2 regions of the Thermobispora bispora DSM 43833 genome follow, and region 1 is predicted to be linked to the other one. Evidence: riboswitches for the same ligand, from Rfam matches in the RefSeq annotation. Region 1 holds a riboswitch; the other holds the start of a gene.

Region 1 (10,774 bases):
CGTCCCCGCCACCGTCGCGAAGGGCCTCGAGTACGACCACGTGGTCCTGGTGGAGCCCGCCGACATCGCCGACGCCGAGGAGCGCGGCCTCGCCCGCCTCTACGTGGTGCTCACCCGGGCGGTGACCTCGCTCACCGTCCTCCACCGGCGGGACCTCCCGGGCCCGCTCGCCGGCTGAGCGCGTCCTCGCCGGCTGGAGCCCTCGCGACGGGGAGAACTTCCTCGCCGGCCGCCGTGGCCCCGTACGGCGGGGCGGCGCCAGGGCGAACCCCGCGACCACGACGCGGGAAGGTCGGCATCGGGCGGCGGATGGCATGGGTGGCCCGCGCGCACGCGGACGGGCTACTCCTATCGAGCGTTCGTCGTTCGGTAGGGGCGGATGGCCCGCGCGCACGCGGACGGGCTGCGCGGTGGGCGACGGACATCGGGGCCGCGGCGGGAGAACGGCCGGCCACCGGCGGAACAGAGTGGTGCGGGCGGGCCCCGGTCGCGGGCGGCCTCGGCAACGGAAAAGGGCGGTCCCCGGTGGGAACCGCCCCTGGACGCCCGTTATCGATCAGGCTCAGAAGTCCATGTCGCCACCGGGCGTGGCGTTGGCCTTCTCCTTCTCGGGCTTCTCGGCGATGACGGCCTCGGTGGTGAGGAACAGCCCGGCGATCGACGCGGCGTTCTGCAGCGCCGACCGGGTCACCTTGGCCGGGTCGATGATGCCCGCCTCGAACATGTCGACGTACTCACCGGTCGCCGCGTTGAGGCCGTGGCCCGGCGGAAGGCTGCGCACCTTCTCGACCACGACGCCGCCCTCGAGACCGGCGTTGATGGCGATCTGCTTGAGCGGCTCCTCCAGGGCCTTGCGGACGATGGCGGCACCGGTCGCCTCGTCGCCGCTCAGCTCCAGCTTGTCGAAGGCCTTGGCACCGGCCTGGAGCAGGGCCACGCCACCACCGGGGACGATGCCCTCCTCGACCGCGGCCTTGGCGTTCCGGACCGCGTCCTCGATGCGGTGCTTGCGCTCCTTGAGCTCGACCTCGGTCGCGGCACCGGCCTTGATGACCGCGACACCGCCGGCCAGCTTGGCGAGACGCTCCTGCAGCTTCTCGCGGTCGTAGTCGGAGTCGGTCCGCTCGATCTCGGCGCGGATCTCGTTGACCCGGCCGGCGATCGCCTCGGGGTCACCGGCACCGTCGACGATCGTGGTCTCGTCCTTGGTGACGACGACCTTGCGGGCGCGGCCGAGCAGGTCGAGGGTGGCGTTCTCGAGCTTGAGGCCGACCTCCTCGGAGATGACCTGGCCGCCGGTGAGGATGGCGATGTCCTGGAGCATCGCCTTGCGGCGGTCGCCGAAGCCGGGGGCCTTGACGGCCACGGACTTGAACAGACCGCGGATCTTGTTGACGACGAGGGTGGCGAGAGCCTCGCCCTCGACGTCCTCGGCGATGATGACCAGCGGCTTACCGGCCTGCACGACCTTGTCGAGCAGCGGCAGCAGGTCCTTGTTGGCGGAGACCTTCGCGTTGACGATGAGGATGTAGGGGTCCTCGAAGACCGCCTCCATGCGCTCCGGGTCGGTCACGAAGTAACCGGAGACGTAACCCTTGTCGAAGCGCATACCCTCGGTGAGCTCGAGCTCGAGCCCGAAGGTGTTGCTCTCCTCGACGGTGATGACGCCTTCCTTGCCGACCTTGTCCATCGCCTCGGCGATGAGCTGGCCGATCTCGGCGTCACCGGCGGAGATCGAGGCGGTGGAGGCGATCTGCTCCTTGGTCTCCACCTCCTTGGCCAGCTTGGAGAGCTCCTCGCTGACGCGCTCGACGGCGGCCTCGATGCCCCGCTTCAGGGCCATCGGGTTGGCACCGGCGGCGACGTTGCGCAGGCCCTCACGTACCAGCGCCTGAGCGAGGACGGTGGCCGTGGTGGTGCCGTCACCGGCCACGTCGTCGGTCTTCTTGGCGACTTCCTTGACCAGCTCGGCGCCGATCTTCTCCCAGGGGTCCTCGAGCTCGATCTCCTTGGCGATGGAGACACCGTCGTTGGTGATCGTGGGAGCGCCCCACTTCTTCTCCAGGACGACGTTCCGGCCCTTGGGGCCGAGCGTCACCTTCACGGCGTCGGCGAGCTGGTTCATCCCGCGCTCGAGACCGCGCCGGGCGTCCTCGTCAAACGCGATCATCTTCGCTGCCATAGGGCTAACCTCCCTGTCAGGGTGGCTTCAGCGGACCGAGCCGACGCCCGCGACGGCTTGGGTCCGGCTCCTTCGCGGACCCCATCGCCTCGATCCCGGTGATTGTCACTCTCGACCTTAGAGTGCCAATGCATGTATCTAGCACTCTACCCATTCGAGTGCAAGCGGAAGCCACTCTGACCAGCCGGTACGGCTCCGCGGAAAGAGAAAAGAGGCCTGGTCCGCACCGCGCGGTCCAGACCTCGTGTTCACCTCGGACGGGGGATCAAATGGTCCTCACGGCCTCCGCCTGCGGGCCCTTCCGGCCCTCGGTGATGTCGAACTCCACCCGCTGGCCCTGCTCGAGGGACTTGAAGCCGTCCATCAGGATCGCGGTGTAGTGCACGAACACGTCCTTACCACCGTCTACCGCGATGAAGCCGTAGCCCTTCTCCGCGTCGAACCATTTGACGGTGCCCTGCGCCACGTTATTACTCCTCTTGCCGTGCTGGAGACCATGACCATGACCATCGCCCCCAGTTTTTCGTCGATCACGACGACCCTACCGGGAGAATGCGCAGGGCGACAGCATTCAATGGGCTGATTTCCGCAAGAAGTTCATCGGGCGCGGGATCCGGTGATTATCCATCCGCGCCCTAACGAGAATGATTTCTGGAACGCACCGTTTCCGGCCGCCGCCCCGGGGGAAACGAGGAAGGCCCGGCCGCCGGGACGGTGAGCGGCCGGGCCGTACGGCTCAGGTTCAGCAGCCCCCGGCGACGGCGGGGATCACCGACACCTGGACCCCGTCCGGCGTCGGGGTGTCGAGACCCTGCGCGAACCGGACGTCCTCCTCGCCCACGTAGACGTTGACGAACCGGCGGATCTTGCCGTTCTCATCCAGAATCCGGGCGCCGATCCCGGGGTAGTCGGCGTCGAGCTTCTGCAGCACCTCACGGAGCGTCGCGCCTTCGCCCTGCACCTCGGCCGCCCCACCGGTGTACGACCGCAGAATGGTGGGAATCCGCACGGAAACGCTCATCTCAACTCGCTTTCGTGTCCGATGTCCAACAGGCCGATCAGTTGGCGAATGCCGTACGGAGCGCGTCGAGGGACGGGCGGATGACCGCCGTCGGGCGCGCCTGGCCGGCGACCACGTCGAGGGTCTTCAGCCCATCGCCCGTGTTCAGCACCACGGTCTCGGCGTCGGGGTCGAGCCGGCCGTCCCGGAGCAGCTTGCGCAGGACGCCGACGGTCACCCCGCCCGCCGTCTCGGCGAAGATGCCCTCGGTGCGCGCGAGCAGGCGGATCGCCTCGACCACCTCGTGATCATCGACGTCCTCCACCGCGCCCGAGGTGCGCCGGACCACGTCGAGCACGTACGGGCCGTCCGCCGGGTTCCCGATCGCGAGCGACTTGACGATCGTGTCCGGCTTGACCGGCTGCACCACGTCGTGGCCCGCCTTGAACGCGCGGGCGACCGGCGCGCAGCCGGTGGCCTGGGCGCCGAAGACGCGGTACGGCTTGTCCTCGACCAGCCCGAGCTTGATGAGCTCGCGGAACCCCTTGTCGATCTTGGTGAGCTGCGACCCGGACGCCACCGGGATCACGATCTGGTCGGGCAGCCGCCAGCCGAGCTGTTCGGCGATCTCATAGGCGAGCGTCTTCGACCCCTCGGCGTAGTAGGGCCGCAGGTTGACGTTGACGAAGCCCCACTTCTCCCCGAGCGGGTCGCCGAGCAGCTCCGAGCAGAGGCGGTTGACGTCGTCGTACGAGCCCTCGACCCCGACGATGCGGCCGCCGTACACCGCGGCCATGACGATCTTCGCGGCCTCGAGGTCCGCCGGGATGAACACGCAGGAGTCCAGGCCGGCGCGGGTGGCCGCCGCCGCGACCGCACCGGCGAGGTTCCCGGTGGACGAGCAGGAGAGCGTGCGGAAGCCGAAGGCGCGCGCCGCCTCGACCGCGATCGCCACCACCCGGTCCTTGAACGAATGGGTGGGGTTGCCGGAGTCGTCCTTCACATACAGCGAGCGGAGCCCGAGTTCGGCGGCGAGCCTGTCCGCCTTGACCAGCTTCGTCCAGCCAGGAGCGAGATTGGGCTTCTCAGCGACGTCCGGCGGCACCGGGAGGAGCGCGCGATACCGCCAGATGTTCGGAGGCCCGGAGACGATCTCCTCGCGGCTGATCTCACCGAAGTCATAGGCGACCTCGAGCGGCCCGAAACACTGCGAGCAGGCGAAGATCGGTCCTAGCTTCTCGAGGGCACCGCATTCACGACACGACAGGCCGATGGCACGGCCGAACTCACGGGTTTCGACATGCACCATGAAGGCGAGGCCTTTCCCTCATCTTCACTCCCGACCACCTTGGCCGGGAGCCGGAATTGGCACCTGTCCCGGCCGGCCTCGCGGATACGAGCACAGTCACCGGGAGGGTTGCCGGGGCTTCACAGGGCCGGTCCCTCCACCCCTCTTGATGAGCGATGTTCAATTGTCGATCACATGTCCGCCCGGCGGACGGCCTGCGGCGCCAGGCCGCGATCGCGCCGCGGAAAATCCCGCCCGGGCGGTGTGCCACACGGCGAAATCCGTGTCACACCTCAAGCACTGTACCCTTTCATCCCGCGATTTCGAGATGGCGTCTCATGATGTGAGAAATGCCGTCTCAGCGGTAGGCCTCCCCGAGCACGCTCTGCACGTACTTGCGGGCCTGATGGATGCGGGATTTGGCCGTGCCGATCGGGATGCCGAGCTGCTCGGCCACCTCCGCGTAGTCGAGCTCGCAGATGTCCCGCAGCACCAGCGCCTGGGCGAGCTCCGGCTTCTCCGCCTCGAGCGCCTCCATCGCGTCGAGCAGGTCGAGCCGGGAGCCGGCGATCACGCTCACCCGCCGCGGGTCCGGGCGCTGCTCGGGCAGCTCCTCGGCCTGCTCGGAGGAGCGCCGCTTCAAATTCCGGTAAGTCGTCCGCGCGCAGTTCGCGGTCACGATGTGCAGCCAGGTGCTGAACTTCGCCCGGCCCTCGAACCGCGAGATGTTCCGGGCGACGGCGAGCAGCGTGTCCTGCGCCGCCTCCTCCGCGTCCTGCCGGTACGGCAGCAGCCGCTCGCAGTGCCGTAGCACGTCGGGCTCGATCCGGCGGAGCAGCTCTCCGAGCGCCCGATGGTCGCCTTGAGCGGCCGAGCGCGCCAGAGCCTCGGTCGTCTCGTCCAGTGACATGCCGAATCAAGCCCTTTCAGATCACTTGACATGCTATTGGTGGCGTCTGGATTAATCTTCCGACATGCGCGCCCGAAGAGTCCCGGGGAGGCGTAGATGAGCAGCTCGGTGCTGATCGCTTCCAATAGGGGCCCCGTCTCATTCGCCATCGCGGAAGACGGTTCGCTGACCATGGCCAGGGGCGCCGGCGGACTGGTGTCCGGCCTGACGGAGGCGGTCAAGGGCACCGACGCGCTGTGGATCTGCGCCGCGATATCCGAAGGCGACCGGTACGCGGCGCGGAAGGCGCCCAACGGACGGATCGACAAGGGCGGCTACGACATCACCCCGGTGCGGATGCTCGACATCCCGCCCGCGACCTTCGACCGCGCCTACAACTCCGTGGCGAACTCCACGCTCTGGTACGTCAACCACCTGCTGTACAACACCTCGCTCGCCCCGCAGTTCGACACCACGTTCCGGCGGGAGTGGCAGGCGTACCGGGACTACAACGACGCCTTCGCCACGGCGCTGGCCGAGGAGGCGGCCCCGTGGGCCCGGGTGATGGTGCAGGACTACCACCTCGCACTGACCCCGCTGATGCTCCGGGAGCAGCGGCCCGACCTGCGGATCGCGCACTTCTCGCACACCCCGTGGGCCCCGCCCGAGTACTTCTCGCTCCTCCCCGACGACGTGGCCGCCGAGGTGCTCACCGGCATCCTGGGCGCCGACCACGCCGGCTTCCTCACCGGCCGCTGGGCGTCGGCGTTCATGGACTGCTGCGAGGTCATCCTCGGCGCGACCGTGGACCGCGAGCGCCGCACGGTCCGGTACGACAAGCGGACCACGCAGATCGGCGTCCATCCGCTCGGCGTGGACGGGGAGGCGCTCCTGGCGCGCGCCACCGCCCCCGACGTCGAGTCCCACATGGCGGCGCTCAAGGACCTCATCGGGGACCGCAAGCTGATCGTCCGGGTGGACCGGACCGAGCTGTCCAAGAACATCCTCCGCGGGCTCACCGCCTACCGGGAGTTCCTGGAGAAGCACCCCGAGTGGCACGGCCGGGTGGTCCACCTCGCCTTCGCGTACCCGTCCCGGCACGACCTGCCCGAGTACCGCGAGTACACGGCCGCGGTGCAGCGGTGCGCCAAGGAGATCGAGGACGAGTACGCCACCGACGACTGGGACCCGATCATCCTCCACGTGCGCGACGACTACGCCCGGTCGCTCGCCGCCTACCGGCTCGCCGACGTGCTCCTGGTCAACCCGATCCGGGACGGCATGAACCTCGTTGCCAAGGAGGGCCCGATCCTCTCCGAGCGGTGCGCGCTCGTGCTCTCCCGGGAGGCCGGCGCCGCCGCCGAGCTGGGCCAGGACTCCCTGCTCGTGAACCCGTTCGACATCTCGGGCACCGCGGCCGCCCTCCACGAGGCGCTGCTGCTGCCGGAGACCGAGCGCATCCGGCGGATCGCCCGGCTGCGGAAGGCGTCCACCGCCATGCCGCCCCGCCGCTGGTTCGAGGAGCAGCTCGCCGCCCTCGCCGCCCGCTGACGCCGCGGCGGCTGCCCGCTCCCCCGCCCCGCCACGGGCCCGATCGGCGGTACGGCACGGCCGCGCGGGCGCCGCTCACCGGTCCGGGCGCAGCGCGGCGACGATGGCCCGCAGCAGCCCGACGACCCCGTCCGGCCCGTCCACCACGATGTCGGCCTCGGCGGCGAGCTTCGCCACCTCGGCAGACCCGCTGCACACCCGGACCCCGGGGATGCCCGCCTCGGCGACCGCCCGGAAGGCGGCGAGGTCGCCGAGGTCGTCCCCGGCGAAGAGCACCGAGCGGGCCCGCCGTTCGGCGAGGAACGCGGTCAGGGCCTGCCCCTTGTCCATCCCGGGCGCGCGCAGCTCGAGCACGAACCGGCCCGGTTCGACGATGAGCCCGGTCCGCGCGGCGAGCGCGGTGACCGGCTCGGTGAGCGCGGCGAGGGCCGCCGCGGGATCGGGGCACCGGCGGGTGTGCACCGCCACGGCCCGGCCCTTGTCCTCGATGTGCACGCCGGCGTAGGGCGCGGTGATGGCCGGGAGCTCCGCGCGGACCGCGTCCAGCCCGGGCGGCGGGGGCGGCGCGGTGATCCGGCCGTTCTCCCACCGTTCCATGCCGTAGTGACCGAGGATGACCAGCCCGGGGACGTCGGCGAGCGACCGGCCGTCCGGGGCCGCGCCGAGCGCGAGCGCGGTGGCCGGCGGGCGCCCGGTGATGATCACGACGGCGTTGACGAGCGGGGCGAGATCGGCGAGGACCTCGGGGGCCTCGGGGTGGATCCGGGCGGCGTCCGGGTCGGGGACGATCGGGGAGAGGGTGCCGTCGAAGTCCAGCCCGATCACGGCGCCGGAGGGGTCGCCGAGCAGGGATCGCAGCCCGGGGTGGTCGGGGAGTCTCATGCGTTCGTTCCGTACCGGCGGATCTCCCGGCTCCTCCTGCGGGCGGCGCGCTGCCGCCGGAGCCGCTTCACCAGCATGGGGTCGAAGGCTAAGCTCTCCGGCCGGTCGATCAGCTCACCGAGTAACTGGTAGTAACGGGTGGCCGGGATCCCGAAGGTCTCCCTGATCGCCTGCTCCTTGGAGCCGGCGTGCCGCCACCACTGCCGTTCGAAGGCGAGGATCCGGCGGTCCCGTTCCGAGAGGGCGCAACCGTCATCGGCGGCCGGCTCGACGTCCATCCGCTCCTCCTCGCCGTCGTCGCTCGCCCGTCTTCATCGTAATGGGCGTGCCGGGGCTGTTCACTCCGCGGCCGGAGACGTAATGTCACCGGTGTGACCTCGATAATCACGCTGCTCACCGACTACGGACTGGAAGACGGCTACGTGGCGGCCTGCCACGGAGTGATCCTCGGTATCGCCCCGCAGGCCCGGATCATCGACGTGGGCCACCTCATCCCCGCGGGGGACGTGCGGCGGGGCGCGGCGATCCTCGCCCAGACCATCCCGTACCTCCCGGCCGGGATCCACGTCGCCATCGTGGACCCGTCCGCCGGGACCCGCCGGGCGGTCGTGATCGAGGCGGGAGATCGGATCTTCGTCGGCCCGGACAACGGCGTGCTCTCGTGGGCGGTCACCGCCGCCGGCGGCGCCCGCGCCGCCTACGAGATCACCAACCGGGAGCTGTTCCTCGAGAAGGTCTCGCCGACGTTCCTCGGCCGGGACCTGTTCGCCCCGGTCGCCGCCCACCTCTGCGCCGGGCGGCCGCCGGCCGACGTGGGGCCGCAGCTGCCGATCGACGACCTGGTGGTGCTGCCCGCGCCCACGTCGCGGATGCGGGACGGGAGCGTCGAGGGCGAGGTCCTCTCGGTGGACCACAACGGCAACGTGCAGACGTCGATCACGGCCGCCGATCTGGAGGCGCTCGGCATCCGGGTGGGCGACACCATGGTCGTCGGGCTCGGCCGCCGGCAGTTCACCGTGCAGCTCCGGGAGACGTTCACCACGGTCCCGCCGGGCGAGCTCGTGGCCTTCACCGACTCGGCCGGCCTGGTCGCGATGGCCGTCAACGCCGGCGACGCCTCGGAGCGCCTCGGGCTGCCGCCGGGCGCCCACGTACGGCTCTCGCCCGGCCGCTGACCGCCGGCGGGCCCGAAGGGCCGCGCTGGACCCACCGGCGGTGTGCGCTCACTGGGCCGGGGCGGGGACCTCCGGCCCGGCCTCGCCGGCGCCGACCACGTCGTGCGCCTCGGCGAAGTGGCAGGCCGCCGGGTGGTCGACGCCCGGCCGTACCTCGAGCGCGGGCACCTGCGACGCGCAGATGTCCTGGGCCTTCCAGCACCGGGTGCGGAACCGGCAGCCCGAGGGCGGGTTCGCCGGGGAGGGCGGGTCGCCCTGCAGGATGATCCGCCTGCGGTGCTCCCGGCCCTCCGGGTTCGGGACCGGCACCGCGGAGAGCAGGGCCTGCGTGTAGGGGTGGCTCGGGCGCTCGTAGATCTGGGCGTCCGTGCCCATCTCCACGAACTTGCCGAGGTACATCACCGCGACCCGGTCGGAGATGTGCCGCACCACCGACAGGTCGTGGGCGATGAAGATGTAGGAGAGCTTGAACTCGTCCTGCAGCCGCTTCAGCAGGTTGATGACCTGCGCCTGGATCGACACGTCGAGCGCGGAGACCGGCTCGTCGCAGATGATGATCTTCGGCTGGAGGGCGAGCCCGCGGGCGATCCCGATGCGCTGGCGCTGCCCGCCGGAGAACTGGTGCGGGTAGCGGTTGATGTGGTCGGGGTTGAGGCCGACGACCTCGAGCAGCTCCTGCACCCGCTTGCGGCGCTGGCTCTTGGGCACGACGTCCGGGTGGATCTCGAACGGCTCGCCCACGATGTCGCCGACGGTCATCCGCGGGTTGAGCGAGGTGTACGGGTCCTGCATCACCATCTGGATGTCGCGCCGCAGCCGCTTGAGCTCGGCGCCCTTCGCCTTGGTGATGTCCTTCCCGTCGACCTTGACGGTGCCCGAGGTCGGCCGCTCCAGGGCCATGAGCAGCTTGGCGAGGGTGGACTTGCCGCACCCCGACTCGCCCACGATGCCGAGCGTCTCGCCCCGGTGCAGGTCGAAGGAGACCCCGTCGACGGCCTTGATCGCGCCGACCTGGCGCTTGAAGACGATGCCCTGGGTCAGCGGGAAGTGCTTGACCAGGTCACGGACTTCCAGGATCGGCTCACCGGGTGCCGCCATCGAGGACCTCCCTCCAGTAGTGGCAGGCGCTCTTGCGGGTGCCGCCCACCGGCTGCAGCGGGGGCACCTCGGTCTCGCACCTGTCCCGGCGGTACGGGCAGCGGGGGTGGAACGCGCAGCCGGTCGGCATCTGGAGCAGGTTCGGCGGCGTCCCCTTGATCGCGTGCAGCTCCCTGCCCTTGAGGTCCACCCGCGGGATGGACTCGAGCAGCCCCTTGGAGTACGGGTGGGCGGGGTTGCGGAACAGGTCGTACACCGAGGCCTGCTCGACGATGCGGCCGCCGTACATCACGGCGATCTTGTCGGCGACGTCGGCGACCACGCCGAGATCGTGGGTGATGAGGATCAGGCCCATGTTGCTCTCGCGCTGCAGCTCGGCGAGCAGCTCCATGATCTGGGCCTGCACGGTCACGTCGAGCGCCGTGGTGGGCTCGTCGGCGATGAGGATCTCGGGGTCGAGCGCGATCGCCATGGCGATCATGATCCGCTGGCGCATCCCGCCGGAGAACTGGTGCGGGTAGTCGTTCACCCGGTCCTTGGCCGCGGGGATGCGCACCCGGTCCATGAGCTCGATCGCCTTCTTCTTCGCCTCCGAGCGGGAGGTGCCGCGGTGCACGCGGTACATCTCGGCGATCTGCCAGCCGACGGGGAAGACCGGGTTCAGCGCGGAGAGCGCGTCCTGGAAGATCATGGAGATGCCCTCGCCGCG
Region 2 (10,774 bases), 150 kb from region 1:
TGCCCGACCCCGGGCGCTGTCTGGTCATGGGCGTCGTCAACGTCACCCCGGACTCCTTCTCCGACGGCGGCCGCTGGTTCGACACCGACAGCGCGATCCGGCACGGCCTCGAGCTCGTGGCCGAGGGCGCCGACATCGTCGACGTCGGTGGCGAGTCGACCCGCCCGGGCGCCTTGCGCGTCTCGCTGGAGGAGGAGCTGCGCCGGGTCGTGCCCGTGATCCGCGCCCTCGCCCAGGAGGGCGTGACCGTCAGCGTGGACACCATGCGCGCGGAGGTCGCCCAGGCGGCCGTGGAGGCCGGGGCCGCGCTCGTCAACGACGTGAGCGGGGGCCTGGCCGATCCCGCCATGCCCCGCGTGGTGGCCGAGGCGGGCGTGCCGTACGTGGTGATGCACTGGCGCGGGCACAGCGCGGACATGGACAGCCGCGCGATCTACGCCGACGTGGTCACCGAGGTCTGCGAGGAGCTGCGCAAGCGGGTCGACTCGGTGCTCGGCCTGGGGGTGCGGGAGGAGCAGCTCATCCTCGACCCGGGGCTCGGCTTCTCCAAGCGCCCGGAGCACAACTGGGCGTTGCTCGCCGCCATGGACGAGCTCCACCGGCTCGGCCGGCCGCTGCTCATCGGGGCCTCCAGGAAGCGCTTCCTCGGCCGGCTGCTCGCCGGCCCCGACGGAACCCCGCGGCCGTTCGCCGAGTGCGACGACGCCACCGTCGCGGTCAGCGCGCTCGCCGCGCGCGCCGGTGCCTGGTGCGTCCGGGTGCATTCGGTCCGCCCGAACGTGGACGCCGTCCGGGTCGCGGCCGTCTGGGCCGCGACCGAGGCGAAGCACCCCAGCGGGAGCCGGCGATGAAGGAGCTCGTGGAACTCCACCAGGCGTTCTACGACGCGATCGAGCGCGGCGACTTCCAGGCGATGTCGGAGATCTGGGCCGAGGACACCGCCGACCGGGTGCCCAAGTGCGTGCATCCCGGGTGGCCGATGCTGAGCGGGCGGTCCGAGGTGCTGCGCTCGTGGGCGCTGATCATGGCGAACACGCCCTACATCCAGTTCGTGCTGACCGACGTGGAGGCGAACGTCTTCGGCGACGTGGCCGTGCTCACCTGCGCGGAGAACATCCTCACCGCCCCCGGCGCGGGCGAGCCGGGCTTCGCCGCCGGGCGCGTGGTGGCGAGCCACACCTACCTGCGCACCGAGGACGGGTGGCGGCTCTGGCTCTACCACGGATCCCCGGTGCTCCAGGGTGAGGAGGACGGACGCGCGTGACGGAGACCGGGAACTCCCGCCCGCCGGCCACGGCCGCGGTGGGCCGGGACACCATCCGGCTGGTCGGCCTGCGGGCCCGGGGGCGGCACGGCTGCCTTCCCGCCGAGCGGGAGCTCGGCCAGGAGTTCGTCGTCGACGTCACGCTCCACCTCGACACCGCCCCGGCCGCCGCCGCGGACGACCTGACCAAGACCGTGGACTACGGCGCCCTCGCCGTGGAGCTGGTCCGGATCATCGAGGGCGAGCCGGTCAACCTCATCGAGACGCTCGCCGAGCGGCTCGCGTCCGCCTGCCTCGCCCACGAGGTGGTGGAGGCGGCCGAGGTGTCCGTGCACAAGCCGTCGGCGCCGATACCGGTGCCGTTCGGCGATGTGGTGGTCACGATCAGGAGGGGTCGGGCATGAGGGCGGTTCTCTCGCTCGGCAGCAACCTGGGCCGCCGGATCGAGTACCTGCAGGGCGCGGTGGACGCGCTCTTCGACGCCCCCGGGCTCACGCTCGTGGCGATATCGTCCGTGTATGAGACGGAGCCGGTGGGCGGCCCGGAGCAGGGGCCCTACCTCAACGCCGTGCTCGTGGTGGAGACCGCCCACCCCCCGCGCGTCCTGCTCGAGCGGGTGCAGAGCATCGAGGAGGCCTTCGGCCGTACCCGGGAGGTGCGGTGGGGGCCGCGCACGCTCGACATCGACCTGATCAAGGTGGGCGACATCGTGTCCGATGACCCCGAGCTCACCCTGCCGCACCCGCGGGCGCACGAGCGGGCCTTCGTCCTGGTGCCCTGGGCGGAGGTCGAGCCGGACGCGGTGCTGCCCGGGCACGGCCCGATCCGTGACCTGCTCGACAGGGTGGACCGCAGCGGGGTACGGCTCCGGCCCGATCTGTCCCTGCAACCTCCCGGCTGACGAGGAGCGCGAGTGAGACCGAGCAATCCCGGGGTGCTCGTCGGTCTGGTGACCGTGTTCGCGCTGGCCACCTGGGGTGTGCTGCAGCGCAGCTACTCCATGCTGCCGACGCTGCCGTGGACGGCGATCCCGACGACGCTGCTGCTCGCGCTCGGCGAGGCCTACACCGGGTGGCTCACCCGGGCGAGGATCCTCCGCCGGCCGGGCACGAAGCCGGTCGAGCCGCTCGCCGTGGTACGGCTGGCCGCGTTCGCCAAGGCGACCTCGCACGCGGCCGCGATGCTCGCCGGGGTGTTCGCCGGGTTCGTGTTCCGGGTGCTCGACCTGCTCACCCTGCCCAAGCCGCGTCAGGACGCGCTGATCGGCGGCGGCTCGTTCATCTCGTGCGTGATCCTCATCTGCGCGGCGCTCTTCCTGGAGTACTGCTGCCGCGTCCCCCGCAGGCCCGAGGGCGAGGAGGGCGGCGCGGGCGGTGGGCCGCCGGGCGCCACGGAGGGCCCGCGCTGATCCGGCGCCGGCCCGGGCCGCCGCGGCGGGGCCGGCCTGCAGGAGGTCCGGGAGGCCCGGCGTCACTTGTCGATGTCGCCGACCACGAAGAACATCGAGCCGAGGATCGCGATCATGTCCGAGACGAGGTTGCCCGGGAGCACCTCGCGGAGCACCTGCACGTTGTTGAACGAGGCGCTGCGGAGCTTGAGGCGCCAGGGCGTCTTGTCCCCGCGGGAGACCAGGTAGTACCCGTTGATGCCGAGCGGGTTCTCGGTCCAGGCGTAGGTGTGGCCCTCGGGCACCTTCAGCACCTTGGGCAGCCGCTGGTTGATCGGGCCGGGCGGGAGCTCGCGCAGCCGCGCCACGCAGGCGTCGGCGAGGTCGAGGGAGACCTTCACCTGCTCGAGCAGGACCTCGAATCGCGCGAGGCAGTCGCCGGCCGTGCGGGTCACCACCTTCACCGGCAGCTCGCCGTAGGCGAGGTAGGGCTCGTCCCGGCGCAGGTCGAAGTCGACCCCGGAGGCCCGGGCGATCGGCCCGCTCACGCCGTACTGCAGGATCGTGTCCCGGTCGAGGACGCCGATCCCCTTGGTCCGGGCGAGGAAGATCTCGTTCCCCGCGACGAGCTCCTCCAGGTCGGGCAGGCGCCGCCGGATCGCGGCGACGGCCGCGGTGACCCGGTCGAGCCAGCCGAGCGGCAGGTCCTCCTTGAGCCCGCCCACCCGGTTGAACATGTAGTGCATGCGGCCGCCGGAGATCTCCTCCATCACCCGCTGCAGGGTCTCGCGCTCCCGGAACGCGTAGAAGACCGGGGTGATCGCGCCGAGCTCGAGCGGGTAGGAGCCGAGGAACATGAGGTGGTTGAGCACCCGGTTGAGCTCGGCGAGCAGGGTCCGGGCCCAGACCGCGCGCGGGGGGACCTCCATGCCGAGCATGCGCTCGACCGCGAGCACCACCCCCAGCTCGTTGGCGAAGGCCGAGAGCCAGTCGTGCCGGTTCGCCAGCACGATGATCTGCCGGTAGTCGCGGACCTCGAAGAGCTTCTCGGCCCCGCGGTGCATGTAGCCGACGATCGGCTCGGCCTGGACGATCCGCTCGCCGTCGAGGGTGAGCCGGAGCCGGAGCACTCCGTGCGTCGACGGATGCTGCGGCCCGATGTTCAGGACCATGTCCTCGGTGGCCAGCTCCTTCGACGGCAGCCCTTCGGCGCCGGCGCCGATGCCGACCACGCGTTCTCGCCGCACGCCCTCCTCGCTCATACCGCCATGCTCCCATGCCGGGCGGCTCCCCGGTCACGGCCGCACCGGCTCACCCGCGGGCGATCTCCCGGAGCGCGGCGAGGAGGCGGTCGATGTGCTCGTCGGTGGTGCCGATGCCGATCGAGGCGCGCACCGCGCCGATCGAGCCGTCCCCGCACCCGCCGGCGGCGGCCGCTCCGGGGAGCCGGGCCGCGATGAGGTGCCGCACGAACGGGTGGGCGCAGAACCTGCCGTCGCGGACGCCGATGCCGTGACCGGTGGCGAGCTCCTCGGCGACCTCGCGGGCGGGGCGGCCGGCGACGACGAAGGAGACGATGCCGACCCGCGGGTGGTCGGGCTCCCACAGGCAGAGCTCGTGCACCCCGTCGATGGCGGCGAGCCCGGCCCGGAGCCGGGCGAGCAGCCGCTCCTCCTCGCGGATCAGCGGCGTCCAGCCGGTGGCGCCGAGGGCCTCGCACGCCGCGGCGAGCGCGATCGCGCCGAGCACGTTCGGGGTGCCCGCCTCGTGCCGGGCCTCGGGGTCGTCGCTCCACTCCACGGTCTCGGCCACGGACCGCACCGCGCCGCCGCCCCGCAGGTACGGCTCGGCCTGGGCGAGCCAGTCCGGCCGGCCGATGAGGGCGCCGGCGCCGAAGGGGGCGTAGAGCTTGTGCCCGGAGAAGGCGGCGTAGTCGAGGTCGAGGGCGGTGATGTCGAGCGGCCGGTGGGGCGCGAACTGGGCGGCGTCCACGGCGATCCGCGCGCCGTGCCGGTGGGCGATGTGGGCGAGCGCGGCGACCGGCCACAGCTCGCCGGTGACGTTGGAGGCGGCGGTGACCACGAGCAGGGCGGGCCCGTCGATCCCGGCGAGCGCCTCGTCGGCCATGCGGACCGCCTCGCCGGGGAAGGCCGGCGGGGCGAGCCGTACCGCGCGGGGCCAGGGGAGCAGGGACGCGTGGTGCTCGGTGTCGAAGACCACCACCGTGGTGCCCTCGGGCAGGCAGCGGGCGAGCAGGTTCATCGCGTCCGTGGTGTTCCGGGTGAACACCACCGCGTCGTCGGGCCGGGCTCCCGCGAACGCGCGCACGGTCTCCCTGGCCCGCTCGTAGCGGGCGGTGGTGAGCCGGGAGGCGTACCCGGCGCCCCGGTGGACGCTGGAGTAGGCGGGGAGCGCGGCGGTGACCGCCGCGTACACCGGCTCGAGGCAGGGCGCGCTCGCCGCGTAGTCGAGGTTCGCGTACGGCACGAGCCCGCCGCCGCGCACGGGCACCCGCAGGTCGGCGCCGATGACCGCGGGGATCGGGCGCTCCCCGGGCCGGTGCGCGGCCGGGGCCGCGGCGGCCGCGGGCGGAGCGTCCGGGACGCCGGCGGCCGGGGCCGTGGATCCGGGGGTGGCCGTGGACGTGCGGGAAGCGAACGGACGCGTGGACAGAACGACGGACAACGCCGACCTCCTCGGAGTCAGGGACTCCGACGAGGCGTTGCCGGAGTCCGCGCTTGCCTCGGCACACCTCGTGCCGGGCCTGGTCCTCACCCGGGGCACCCCGCCGCGGACGGGAGGGTTGCCGGCCAGCAAGCCGGGGCTTGACGCTGGCACTCGTTACCTGGGCGGCACTATAGCCGATCGCGGTGCGCCGGCGGGACCGGATCGGGAGGTTCCGGGTGTTCGCCACGTGATCCGGGTGTGACCTCCGGTTGATGGTCCCGGTAACGGCCGACCCATATGGTGGGTTTGTGGCGTTTGATCCGTGGAGCCCTGAGTTCATCGCGCACCCGTACGAGGTCTATCGCGAGCTGCGGGAGAAGGAGCCGGTCAGCTACTTCGAGCCGACCAACCAGTGGCTGATCTCCCGCTACGCCGACGTGAACGCGCTGCTGCGCGACCACCGCCGGCTCGGCCGTTCCTACCTGCACGTGGCCACGCACGAGGAGTTCGGCCGGCAGCCGGAGCCCGAGTTCCAGGAGCCGTTCTGGCGGGTGGTCCGCGCCGGGATGCTCGACGTGGAGCCGCCCGTCCACACCCGGCTGCGCCGGCTGGTGTCCAAGGCGTTCACCCCGCGGATGGTCGAGTCGCTCCGCCCGCGGATCCGGCAGATCGCGACCGAGCTCGCCACCCGGTTCGCCGAGAGCGGAGGCGGCGACCTCATCGCCGAGGTGGCCGAGCCGCTCCCGGTCACCGTGATCGCGGAGATGCTCGGCATCCCCGAGGCCGACCGGCACCTGCTCCGGCCCTGGTCGGCCGACATGTGCAAGATGTACGAGCTCAACCCGCCGCTCGAGGCGCAGCACACCGCGGTGCGGGCGGCCGTCGAGTTCGCCGACTACCTGCGCGAGCTCGCCCGGGAGCGCCGCGAGCGGCCGGGCGACGACATGATCTCCACCCTCGCCCGGATCGCGGACGACGGCGACCGGCTCACCGAGGACGAGCTGATCGGCACCTGCGTGCTGCTGCTCAACGCCGGCCACGAGGCCACGGTCAACGCCACGGGGAGCGCGTGGTGGGCGCTCTTCCGCAACCCCGGCACGCTGGAGCGGCTCCGCGCCGAGCCCGAGCTGCTGCCCACCGCCATCGAGGAGCTGCTGCGCTTCGACACCCCCGCCCAGATGTTCGAGCGATGGGTGCTCGAGGAGATCGAGGTCCACGGGGTGCGGATCCCCCGCGGCTCGGAGGTCGCGCTGCTGTTCGGCTCGGCGAACCGGGACCCGGAGGTGTTCGACGACCCCGACCGGCTCGACCTCGGCCGGGACCCCAACCCGCACCTCACCTTCGGCGCCGGGATCCACTTCTGCCTCGGCGCGCCGCTCGCCCGGGTCGAGCTGCAGGAGTCGTTCCGCGCCCTGCTCCGCGCCGCGCCGGCGATCGAGCCGGTGACCGAGCCGGAGTGGAAGCCGCAGTACATCATCCGCGGCCTGCGGGAGCTCAAGGTCAGGATCTAGTCCGCGGCCCAGGAGAGCTCACGCCTCGACGGGTCCGCGGCCGCGGAACCGGCCGGAGGCCCCGCGACCGGGACCAGCCGGAGCCGCTCGGGCCGAGCGGCTCGGCCTCCTCCGTGGCCCGGCCGGGCGCCCGCACCTACCCGCGGGGCCGCGGCGGGCCGGCACCAACGCCGGCCGACCCGCCGCACCGGCGAGCCGGAAGATCGTCACGGCGCACTGAACCGATCGGCCGCCCGCCGCTACCGCCCTGATATGACGATCGTCCCGGTCGAGCTGTGGCGGCATGAGATGCGCCGATGCGGTCCGGTCGCGCTCGGCACCCCCGTGGCGGTGGCGTCGTGCGCGGCGCTCGTGGCGGTGATGGCCGGTGGCGGCATGCGCGAGTTCCTCGCGGTCCGGCTGCCGGGCGCGCTGCTGCCGCTGGTCGCGGGGGTGTGCGCGGTCGGCGTCATGGCCCGCGAGGTCATGCCGGAGCTGCAGCGCACCTTCGCCACCCCGTACCCGGTCACGGTGCGCCGGCGGCTGTGGCTGCTCGTGATCGCCGTGGGCCTGGGGGCCGGGGTGCTGGGGCTGTCGGCCGCGGCGGGTGCCGCGACCGGGCCGGACGTCGCCGGGCAGGACACCGCCGGATCCGGGGCGGTGCTCTCCCCGGTGGCGTCGGCCGCCGCGTTCTCGCTGCTGCTGATCGGCCTGGGAGGTCACGCGGCGGCGGGGCGGGCCCAGCCCGGGCCGGCCGCGGCCCTGGTGATGACGGCCTGGCTGGCGAAGCTGCTCGTGCTGGACCGGATCCCGCTGCCGTCGGCGGCGGTGGCCGCCGCGTTCACCGTGGCGGGAGTATGGCTGCTGATCCGCGGCTCTATCAGGGCGGGAGGTGAGGCGGTGTGAGAGGCGGCGGATGGCTGGTGCCGCTGACCGCGTCCGCGCGAGCGGAGATCACGATGATGCTGCGGTCCCGGATGCTGTGGGTCGCCGTGGCGCCGCTGGCCGCGCTGAGCCTGCTGCTCGCGCTCACCTCCCCGCGCGGGGCGGGCCTGCCCCCTGCGAGCCGGGTGGCGGACACGGCCGTGATGATGAACCTGCTCGCCGGGTTCGGGCTGACGATGGCGATGGCCGACCGGCTTCGCTGGCATCGCCGTACCGGGCTGGGCGACCTGCTCGCGGCCACGCCGGGCAGCGCGTCCGCGCGCATGGCGGGCACCCTCATCGGGGCGGCGACGGTCGCGCTGGCGCCGACGACGGCCGCGTTGCTCGCGTACGGGGCCGGGACGGCGGTGGCCGCGGGATCGCCCGGCCCGTTCGGCACCGCCCTCGCCGCGGTCGTCGTGATCCTCATCCCCAGCGGCCTGCTCGTCACCACGTTCACCGCGGTCGCCGGGCTCGTGCTGCCGGTGACGATCGCCCGGATCGGCGCCGCCGGCGTGTGGGCGTGGGCGACCGTGCTCAACCCACGGGTGCTGCCGATCCCCACGGTGTCGTACACGATCCTCTCGCCCGGCGGCGGCTACCCCGCGGTGGCGTGGCTCGGCGCCCCGCGCCGCGCCGCCGTGCTCAACGGCCAGGAGATCGGCGCGAGCGCCGCCGCGGTGAACCTGCTCGTCGTGCTGGCATGCACGGCGGTGCTGCTGGCCGTGGCCCGGAAATGGACGGAGCGTTACCGGTGACCCTCACCATCAGCATCACCGACCTGACCAAGCGTTACCGCCGCGGTGACGCCCGGCCCGCCCTGGACAGGGTGACCCTCACCGTGGACGGTGGGATGACCGCGCTGCTCGGGGCGAACGGGGCCGGCAAGACGACCCTCATGCGCATCTGCGTGGGGGTGCTGCGGCCGGACGAGGGCCGCGTCGTGGTGGGCGGCCACGACCTCGCCACGGCGGCCGGACGGCGGGCGGTCAAGCGCATCCTCGGCTACCTGCCGCAGGAGCTCGCCATGTACGACGACCTGACCGGCCGCGAGTTCCTCGACTACATCGCCCTGCTGAAAGGCGTCGACGACCGGCGGACCCGCCGCGACCAGATCGAGCGCATGCTCGACCTGACCGGCCTGTCCGAGCACGCGAACCGGCGGATCGGCACCTACTCCGGTGGGATGAAGCGGCGGCTCGGCATCGCCCAGGCGCTGCTCGCGGATCCCGAGCTGATCATCGTGGACGAGCCCACGGCCGGGCTCGACCCCGCCGAACGCATGCGGTTCCGCTCGCTGCTCGCCAGCCTCGGCGGGGCTCGCCGCACCGTGGTGCTCTCCACCCACATCCTCGACGACGCCGCGCAGACCTGCCCCGACGCGATCGTGCTGCACCGGGGGCGCGTCGCCTACCAGGGCAGCACCGCCGGGCTCGCGGCGATCGCCGAGGGCCGCACCTACCTGCTGCCGCCCGGAGCGCCGGCGCCGCCCGACGCGGTGGTCGTCAACGCGTCCGCGGACGCGGCGGGCACCCGATACCGGGTGGTCAGCGCGCGGCCGCCGGCCGAGGGCACCCTCGTGCCGCCGACCCTCGAGGACGGGTACGCGGCACTGCTCCAGCTGGACGGTTCAGCCGCCTGAACCGCCGCCCGGCCGCGCGCTACGTACCGGGCATGAGGACTAAGAGCACAGCATGCCGGCGCGGCGGCGTCCTCGCCGGCCTCCTCGTCACGGCCCTGCTGGTGAGCGGCTGCGCGGGCGCCGGCCGGAGCGACCCGGCCCACCGGAGCCCGGTGCCGCTGCCGAGCCCCACGAGCAGCCGGCAGGAGATCAGCGAGGCGAACCTCGCCTACCTGTGGCCGCTCACGGTCGACCACGGCACGATCGAATGCCGGCCGCCCAGCGTCGCCGTCTTCGTGGCGCCGGACGGCACGACCTACGCGCTCAACCGCCAGGCCGAGGACGCCGGGTACCCGCCGATCACCCCGCTGCGCGCCAAGGGCGCCGGCGGCGGATACATCAGCCTCGGCGCCCTGCTCAGCGCCACGCTCGGACTCTGCGGCAAGGGGTGACGCCATACCGAACGAACGGGCGACGGTGCTCGAAACGCGCACCCGCACGACGCGAACGGGTGACGCCATACCGGAACGGGGCGACGAGCCGGGCAGCGCGACCGCCCACCGGTCGCCTCGCCCCGGCGGCCGCTCGCCCGGGTCAGGCGCCCACGCCGGACAGCCGCGGCCGACGGGCCAGCCAGACCGCCAGGGCGAGCAGCGCCGCCGCGCACCCGAGCATCCACAGGCTGGTACCGGTCAGTACGGCACCGCCGGGCCCGGGCAGCCAGCCGAACAGCCAGACCGCCGCTCCCGCCATCGTGCCGAACGCGGGGGACCGCCAGATCGCGACGACCACGCCCGCGCTCGACGCCAGCAGGGCACGCCCGAGCCAGCCGGTGACGACCGTGACCAGCCCGGTCGCCGCGCCCACCGCCACGAGGACGCCCGAGGCCACCAGCGCGAGCACGAGGTCGATCCCGAGCACGAGCGCGAGCCTGGTGGCGAACGCCGTGGCGGGCGAGACCGGCATCGCCGACAGCAGCTCCAGGCGCGGATCGGACCGGTGCGAGCACGCCGTCACCGCGCCGAGCAGCAGCACGATCGTGACCACCGCGCTGAACAGCTGCACGACCGCCCCCGGGGTCGGCGCGAGGCGGGCGAGCAGCACCGCCGCGGCGAGGCCCGCCGCGGTCAGCGGGCCGAGGGACCGGGGCATGAGCCGCGCCTGCGCCACCACGAGCCCGGCCGCCAGCCGCAAGGACGCCCGGAACGAAGGGCGGGGCGCGGACCGTGCGCGGCCCGCGGCGATCTCCGGCAGCCCGCCCAGCAGCTCGTCGTAGGACGGCACCACGACCGGCCCGAGCAGTCGCTCGTCGGCCTCCCGGACCGCGGCTCTCAGGGCGTCCTGCGCTTCATCGTTCACCAGTCCGCCCCCCTTTCTGTTCGGTCACCTTTGTCAGTGTCGCCGCGAGAAGCCGGCGGGCC

The links. A riboswitch is a leader RNA that binds a small molecule or an ion and turns the genes downstream of it on or off. The one in region 1 is predicted to bind S-adenosylmethionine.
Region 2: it holds a riboswitch for S-adenosylmethionine, as region 1 does, so the genes downstream of both, TBIS_RS17130 (aminotransferase class V-fold PLP-dependent enzyme) here and thrC (threonine synthase) in region 1, are expected to answer to the same signal.

The regions. Positions count from the first base shown of each region.
Region 1 covers NC_014165.1:3,855,490-3,866,263, forward strand. The annotation lists gene TBIS_RS16390 (HelD family protein) at 1-178, shown strand, start outside; gene groL (chaperonin GroEL) at 563-2,182, opposite strand; gene TBIS_RS16400 (cold-shock protein) at 2,448-2,648, opposite strand; gene TBIS_RS16405 (MoaD/ThiS family protein) at 2,925-3,203, opposite strand; gene thrC (threonine synthase) at 3,241-4,491, opposite strand; SAM riboswitch class I at 4,507-4,646, opposite strand; gene TBIS_RS16415 (RNA polymerase sigma factor) at 4,829-5,380, opposite strand; gene TBIS_RS16420 (alpha,alpha-trehalose-phosphate synthase (UDP-forming)) at 5,477-6,910, shown strand; gene otsB (trehalose-phosphatase) at 6,986-7,792, opposite strand; gene TBIS_RS16430 (DUF3263 domain-containing protein) at 7,789-8,070, opposite strand; gene TBIS_RS16435 (SAM hydrolase/SAM-dependent halogenase family protein) at 8,164-8,967, shown strand; gene TBIS_RS16440 (ABC transporter ATP-binding protein) at 9,016-10,065, opposite strand; gene TBIS_RS16445 (ABC transporter ATP-binding protein) at 10,049-10,774, opposite strand, start outside.
Region 2 covers NC_014165.1:4,010,343-4,021,116, reverse strand. The annotation lists gene folP (dihydropteroate synthase) at 1-851, shown strand, start outside; gene TBIS_RS17155 (nuclear transport factor 2 family protein) at 848-1,264, shown strand; gene folB (dihydroneopterin aldolase) at 1,261-1,668, shown strand; gene folK (2-amino-4-hydroxy-6-hydroxymethyldihydropteridine diphosphokinase) at 1,665-2,165, shown strand; gene TBIS_RS17140 (DUF3180 domain-containing protein) at 2,178-2,672, shown strand; gene TBIS_RS17135 (NADH-quinone oxidoreductase subunit D) at 2,735-3,913, opposite strand; gene TBIS_RS17130 (aminotransferase class V-fold PLP-dependent enzyme) at 3,963-5,192, opposite strand; SAM riboswitch class IV at 5,381-5,497, opposite strand; gene TBIS_RS17125 (cytochrome P450) at 5,627-6,829, shown strand; gene TBIS_RS17120 (hypothetical protein) at 7,082-7,714, shown strand; gene TBIS_RS17115 (hypothetical protein) at 7,711-8,490, shown strand; gene TBIS_RS17110 (ABC transporter ATP-binding protein) at 8,487-9,374, shown strand; gene TBIS_RS17105 (YebY family protein) at 9,407-9,805, shown strand; gene TBIS_RS17100 (hypothetical protein) at 9,948-10,712, opposite strand; gene TBIS_RS17095 (RNA polymerase sigma factor) at 10,702-10,774, opposite strand, start outside.